One region of the Streptomyces sp. HSS9-12 genome, then DNA from elsewhere that is predicted to be linked to it. Evidence: riboswitches for the same ligand, from Rfam matches in the RefSeq annotation. Region 1 holds a riboswitch; the other holds the start of a gene.

Region 1 (3,403 bases):
GGCGTAGCGGTGGGTGCGCTGGGCGATGGTCTTGAGGCCCTCCGGGCCGTGGTAGACGGCGTACATGCCGGCCATCACGGCGAGCAGCACCTGAGCGGTGCAGATGTTGCTGGTGGCCTTCTCCCGGCGGATGTGCTGCTCGCGGGTCTGCAGGGCCAGGCGGTAGGCCTTGTTGCCGTCCGCGTCCACGGAGACGCCGACCAGCCGCCCGGGCAGGTTGCGCGCGTAGGTGTCCCGTACGGCCATGTAGCCGGCGTGCGGGCCGCCGAAGCCCATCGGCACGCCGAAGCGCTGGGTGGTGCCGACCGCGATGTCCGCGCCCAGTTCCCCGGGGGAGGTCAGCAGGGTCAGGGCCAGCAGGTCGGCGGCGACGGTGACGACCGCGCCCAGCCCGTGCGCCTGCTCGATGACCGGCCGCAGGTCGCGGACCTGGCCGGAGGCTCCGGGGTACTGCAGCAGGACACCGGAGACCCCGCGCTCGGCGGCCTCGGCCGGGATGCCGTCGGACAGATCGGCGACGACCACCTCAACGCCGGTCGGCTCCGCCCGGGTCTGGATGACGGCGATGGTCTGCGGGAGGCAGTCGGCGTCGATGAGGAAGACACCGTTTTTGACCTTGCCGACTCGGCGGGACAGGGCCATGGCCTCGGCGGCGGCGGTGCCCTCGTCGAGAAGCGAGGCGCCCGAGGTGGGCAGGCCGGTGAGGTCGGCGACCATGGTCTGGAAGTTGAGCAGCGCCTCGAGGCGGCCCTGCGAGATCTCCGGCTGGTACGGGGTGTATGCCGTGTACCAGGCCGGGTTCTCCATGATGTTGCGGAGAATTACCGGCGGGGTGAAGGTGCCGTGGTAGCCGAGCCCGATCATCGGGGCCAGCACCTGGTTGCGGTCTGCGAGCTGTCGCAGCTCGGCGAGTACGTCCGCCTCGCTGCGCGCGCCGGGCAGGCCCAGCGCTTCGGTGCTCTTGATGATGTCCGGCACGGCGGCAGCGGTGAGCTCGTCGAGCGAGCCGTAGCCCACCTGAGCGAGCATCTTCGCCTGGGCCTCGGTGTCGGGCCCGATGTGGCGTTGCTCGAAGGGGGTGCCACGCTCCAGACCGGAGAGTGGAATGCGATTGGCGGTCATCTGCAGAGGCCTCCTGGTCGACGCGACCTGCGAGGGGCACCCTGGCGCGGGTACCCGGACGGCCTCCCCCTCTGTCATCTCAACCTGAGAGCTTCACCGGGCCGCCGAGGCGTTCCGGCTTTCACCGTCGGTGAGGAGGGGTCCGTCCGGCATGTTGCCCGTCCGACGCCCGCCCTGCTTTCCAGAGTGACCTCGTCCGTGCGGTACGGGTGCCTGAGAGATTCCGGGGAGGATTTGCTCCTTCGGCGCCCCCGGCTTCGCTGTCGGAGGACTCTCCCGCACGGGGTCTACAGCCGCTTGCCAGCCTACCAGCGGGCCCTCTCCCCTGATCGCTCAAGTGGCCGAGCTGCGTGTTGTGCCTTTTCGTAGTTCTCACAGAGGATTTGCGACCTGTTGGAGGGACCGTGCAGACCGATATCGATCCGCGGAGCCTGATCGGCCGCAAGGCGTACGACATCGACGGCGCGAAGATCGGCACGGTGGACGAGGTCTACCTGGACGACGCGACCGGCCGGCCGGAATGGGCGGCGGTGCGCACCGGCTTCTTCGGGCGGGACGCCTTCGTGCCGCTGGAGCCCAGCGAGGTCATCGACGACACGCTGCGCGTTCCGTATCGCCGCTCCCTCATCAAGGACGCCCCGGACTTCGGCGTGGGCCGCCATCTGTCCCCCGAACAGGAGCTGCAGCTCTACCACCACTACGGGCTGGACGTCTCCGGATCGCGCGAGGAGCCGCCCGAGGACCAGGACTTCGGCAAGATCGCCGGCGAGGACACCTGAGGCACCAGCGGCAACGGATCGGCGGGCTCCAGTGCCGGGTCGTCAACGGCGAAGGTGCGCACCCGGCCGGGCTCCGACCCCGGCTCCTCGAAGCGCACGGTGACCCTGCCGAGGCCGCTTCCCTGCACCCAACCCGGGCCGTACTCCGTATGGCGTACGTCCAGCCCCGGCAGCCATCGGCGGACGACGGGCTCAGCCTCCGCCTGCCGCTCCCCCGCCTCAACTGCGGTGTGCGGCCCGCCGCCCGCCGGCGGCGCCGCTTCCGCTTGCGCCTCCGCCTCCGCCCGCTCGCTCGCCGCCTGCGCGAACAGGTCTTCCTGGGTGAAGTCGGCAAGACCGCTCACACCTACGCCCAGCAGCCGTACGCCGCCCGTGGTGTCCACGGACTCCAGCAGCCGCCCCGCGGCCTCCCGGATCACGGTGGGGTCGTCGGTGGGCCCGCGCAGCGTCTCGGAGCGCGTCAGCGTGGAGAAGTCGAAGCGCCGTACCTTCAGCACGACCGTGCGCCCTGAGCGGCCGGCGGAGCGCAGCCGCTGGACGCAGCGGTCGGCCAGCCGCTCAACCTCCGTCCGCACCCTCGCCCTGTCGTGCAGGTCGACGTCGAAGGTGTCCTCCACGGAGACGGATTTGGCGTCCCGGTCGGCGACCACCGGCCGGTCGTCCTGGCCGCACGCCATGGTGTACAGCGAGGCGCCATGGGCCTTGCCCAGCAGCCGGACCAGTTCGTCCTCTCCGGCCTCCGCCATCTCCCCGACGGTCGTGATGCCGGCCCTGCGCAGATGCTCGGCCGTCGCCGGTCCGACGCCGGGCAGGGTACGGACCGGCAGGGGGGCGAGAAGCTCACGCTCGGTGCCCGGCGGGATAAGGACCAGCCCGTCGGGCTTGGCCTGCTCGGATGCGATCTTGGCCAGCATCTTGGAGCCGGCCAGCCCGACCGATCCGGTGAGCCCGGTGGTGGCCCGGATGTCGTGACGCAGCCGCTCCCCCACCTCGCGGGCCCCGGCCGGCGTGGTCACTGCCCCGCCCGCCTCCAGATCGACGAACGCCTCGTCCAGGCTCAGCGGCTCCACGAGCGGGGACAGAGCGTGCAGAAGTTCCATGACCTGGTCGCTGACCTGGCGGTAGAGCGTGAAGCGTGGGGTGAGGAAAGCGGCGTTGGGGCACAGCCGCCGGGCCTGCGCCATCGCCATGGCCGAGTGAACCCCGAAGACGCGGGCCTCGTACGACGCCGTGGCGACCACGCCCCGCGGGCCCAGTCCGCCGACGATGACCGGCTTGCGGCGCAGACTGGGTTTCGCCGCCTGTTCCACGGCGGCGTAGAACGCATCCATGTCCAGATGCAGGATCGTCGGCGCGCCTCTCACAGGTCCGATGCTGCCGCACCGCACTGACATTCGCCCTGGGGCGGAGGTAAGGATCCACTGGAGCGCCGCGGGCGTCAGACCGCGCGGTTGCGCCGCCGCGCCAGCTCATCCGCGGGGTTGTGCCCGACCAGGGTTTCC
Region 2 (3,403 bases), on a different contig from region 1:
ACCTCCACAGCCGTCCAGCCGGACCGGACGAACCTCGCAAACGCATCAAGTCTCAGCCTCGGGCTGTTGCTCAAGGCCGCCGCCCTGGCCGGGGCGAAGGCTGCCCAGCAGGATCAGCACGGCAGCGGGGACGCCGCGGCCCTGCCCTCCACCAACGCTGAGACCAGCGTCGAAGCCAACGAAACCAGCGCCGCTGAGAACGCCGAAACCAGCGCCGCTGAGAACGCCGCATCCCCCAGCACCGGACCCAGCCTGCCCGAGAACAACACCCCACCGAGCACCGGACCCAGCTTGTCTGAGAACGCCGCATCCCCCAGCACCGCGCCGAGTGTGCCCGAGACCGCCACCACCGGCACCGCACCCAGCCTGCCTGAAAGCGCCGACTCCCCCAGCACCGCACCCAGCTCCCCCGAGAACACCGCCACCCCCAACACCGCACCCAGCTCCCCCGAGAACACCACCACCCCCAACACCGCACCCAGCCTGCCTGAAAACGCCGACTCCCCCAGCACCCCACCGAGCCTGCCCGAGAACACCGCGGCCCCCAGCACCGCACCCAGCTCCGCCGAGAGCACCCCCTCCACATCCACCTCCGAGGACGTTCCTGCCGAGGATCTCGACGAAGAGATCGACGCGCTGCGCGAGGCCCTCTCCTCCGGCGACGTGCAGGCCATCACGGCAGCCCTCCAGGACCTCCTCACCGCCGCCATCGGCGATGTGCTCAAGGATCTGCCGCCGCTGGACGACAACATGCAGGAGGCCTCCACCCTGCCGGCGCCCCTGATGCTGCCGCAGAACTCCTGACCAGCTGGGCCGACTGACACGGAGGGCGGTGCGGGGGCCTACCGGAAGCCGATGCCCTGCAAAGCGTCGGCAGCCGGGCGGTCCAGCAGTACGGCGGATGCGCAGCCATCCGGCAGCCGCCCGCCCTCCACGTCGGCCACCAGCCGTCGCACCGCACCGCGGTGCCGCCCGAAGGCGTAGTCGGAGACCCCGCGCCCACGGGAGGCCTGACCGGCCAGGGCCGTCCGCGGCGGCACATCCAGCAGCACCAGGTGCACCGCGCGCCCGCGGCGCCGCGCGTCGCGGGCCAGCCAGCGCCGTACCCAGGCGTGCGAGCCGCAGTCGTGTACGACGATGCTGCGACCGGAGCGCAGGGCCCGGCGCAGCCCCGCATAGTGCGCGATCCGCACCAGGGGCCGGTAGATCCCGTACGGCAGCGCGGCAGGCAGTCGGCGCTCCCAGCGGTCCCGGGTGTCCTGGGAGTCGATCCGGTGTACGGCGGCGCCGCGGGCGTCGCGTCCTGCGACGGTCCGCTTCATCAGCGTGCTCTTGCCGCTGCCCGGCAGCCCTGAGACGACGACCACGTCACCGGCCGGGTAGTGCAGCTGCCGTACGGGCTGCTCACGGTCGGCGGATGTCTCCCCGGAGTCCGGTCCCCGCAGGTCGAGCGCGGACTGGAATCGACCGGGCGTGAAAGCGTGCGGCTGCGGCGGTGCCGGCATCGCTCCTGCGGACTTCGTCCGGGTGGGGGCATCCCCTGGGAACAGCTCGTATCTGTGGGAGGTACCTGGGGCAATGCCCCCGTGCGCGACGACCTCAGCGGTCGTCGCGCACGCACTATGCCAGTGCACCGTGATCGTCCTCCCCGTTCATAAGGTCGCCGTGGGCCCTCCGAGCAGACTGTCAAGAAAAGGTAATGCCGTAAACCTCAATACCTCGCCACCGGCCTGCCCATACCCGCCCGGCCGTGCAATGATGAGCCCGCCAACTCCATACCGGCCGTATAAACCCGCGCGGGAGAGTCCTCGGAGACCGGCAGCTGTGTCGGCCGCCCGGGGCGCCGAAGGAGCAAGTCCTCCCTTGAATCTCTCAGGCCCCAGTACTGCGCGGGCGAGGCAGATCTGAAAAGCGGGCCGCTACGTGCGGTCCCACCCAAGGTGCAAGCCGTGACCCACTCACGTGCGGGGTCGTGGCGAACCTCTCAGGTTCCGATGACAGATGGGGAGGCTGTGTTTTCCGACAGCGCCTCGCCATCGACCCCACGGGAGCCTGACCCTCATGACCGACGCTCCACGCCGCACAGCACTCGATGCGGTCCATCGCGCGCTCGGTGCGACCATGACCGACTTCGCGGGCTGGGACATGCCGCTGCGCTACGGCAGCGAGCGCGACGAGCACCTCGCCGTCCGCACCCGCGCCGGACTCTTCGACCTCTCGCACATGGGCGAGATCACCGTGACCGGCCCACAGGCCGGTGAGCTGCTCGACTACGCACTGGTCGGCAACCTCTCCGCACTCGCCGTCGGCCGCGCCCGCTACACCATGATCTGCGAGGAGTCCGGCGGCATCCTCGACGACCTGATCGTCTACCGCCTCGCCGAGCAGGACTTCATGGTGGTGGCCAACGCCTCCAACGCCCAGGTGGTGCTGGACGCCATCAAGCGGCGGCAGGGCGGCTTCGACGCGGCCGTCCGGGACGACCGCGACAACTACGCACTGATCGCCGTCCAGGGGCCCGAAGCACCGGGGATCTTGAAGTCGGTCACCGACGCCGATCTGGACGGGCTGAAGTACTACGCGGGCCTGCCCGGCACCGTCGCCGGCGTCTCCGCACTCATCGCCCGGACCGGCTACACCGGCGAGGACGGCTTCGAGCTGTTCGTCGCCCCGGGCGACGCTGAAGCGCTGTGGCAGGCGCTGACCGAGGCGGGCAAGGACGCCGGCCTGGTCCCCTGCGGTCTGTCCTGCCGGGACACCCTGCGCCTGGAGGCGGGCATGCCGCTGTACGGGCACGAGCTGACCACCGCGCTCACCCCCTTCGACGCGGGCCTCGGCCGGGTCGTGAAGTTCGACAAGACGACGAACGGCGGCCGCTTCGTCGGCCGGGAGGCCCTGGAAGCCGCGGCCAAGCAGGCCGAGGAGGCCCCGCCGCGCAAGCTGGTGGGGCTGGTCGCCACCGGCCGCCGGGTACCGCGGGCGGGCTACCCGGTCGTGGAGAACGGCTCCGGCACGGTCATCGGCGAGGTCACCTCCGGTGCCCCGTCCCCCACCCTCGGCAAGCCGCTCGCCATCGCGTATGTCGACGCCGCCCACGCCGAGCCGGGTACGGAAGGCATCACCGTGGACATCCGCGGCAGCCACGAGCCGTACGAGGTCGTCGCTCTCCCCTTCTACAAGCGGCAGCGCTGAGCGCCGGTCCGCGGCTCCGCCACGTGGCGCCTCTCACACCGAACCGTCTTACCTGTCAAGACCCCATTCACGAGCAGTCCCTTGCATCCAGGAGAATTCAGGTCATGAGCAACCCCCAGCAGCTGCGCTACAGCAAGGAGCACGAGTGGATCTCGCCCGCCGAGGAGGGCGTGTCCACCGTGGGCATCACCTCGCACGCCGCCGACGCACT

What was found. Region 1 has a riboswitch for glycine ahead of gcvP (aminomethyl-transferring glycine dehydrogenase). Riboswitches for the same ligand answer to the same signal wherever they lie in the genome.
Region 2: linked by a shared signal. The riboswitch ahead of gcvT (glycine cleavage system aminomethyltransferase GcvT) and the one ahead of gcvP (aminomethyl-transferring glycine dehydrogenase) in region 1 are both predicted to bind glycine.

The regions. Positions count from the first base shown of each region.
Region 1 covers NZ_JBUEGC010000083.1:9,245-12,647, reverse strand. Annotated here, with positions in the region: gene gcvP (aminomethyl-transferring glycine dehydrogenase) at 1-1,122, opposite strand, end outside; glycine riboswitch at 1,314-1,411, opposite strand; gene ACY34J_RS27965 (PRC-barrel domain-containing protein) at 1,527-1,901, shown strand; gene ACY34J_RS27960 (DNA polymerase IV) at 1,820-3,265, opposite strand; gene ACY34J_RS27955 (MerR family transcriptional regulator) at 3,340-3,403, opposite strand, start outside.
Region 2 covers NZ_JBUEGC010000037.1:368-3,770, reverse strand. Annotated here, with positions in the region: gene ACY34J_RS19710 (hypothetical protein) at 1-804, shown strand, start outside; gene ACY34J_RS19705 (AAA family ATPase) at 843-1,505, opposite strand; glycine riboswitch at 1,788-1,898, shown strand; glycine riboswitch at 1,899-2,011, shown strand; gene gcvT (glycine cleavage system aminomethyltransferase GcvT) at 2,062-3,192, shown strand; gene gcvH (glycine cleavage system protein GcvH) at 3,297-3,403, shown strand, end outside.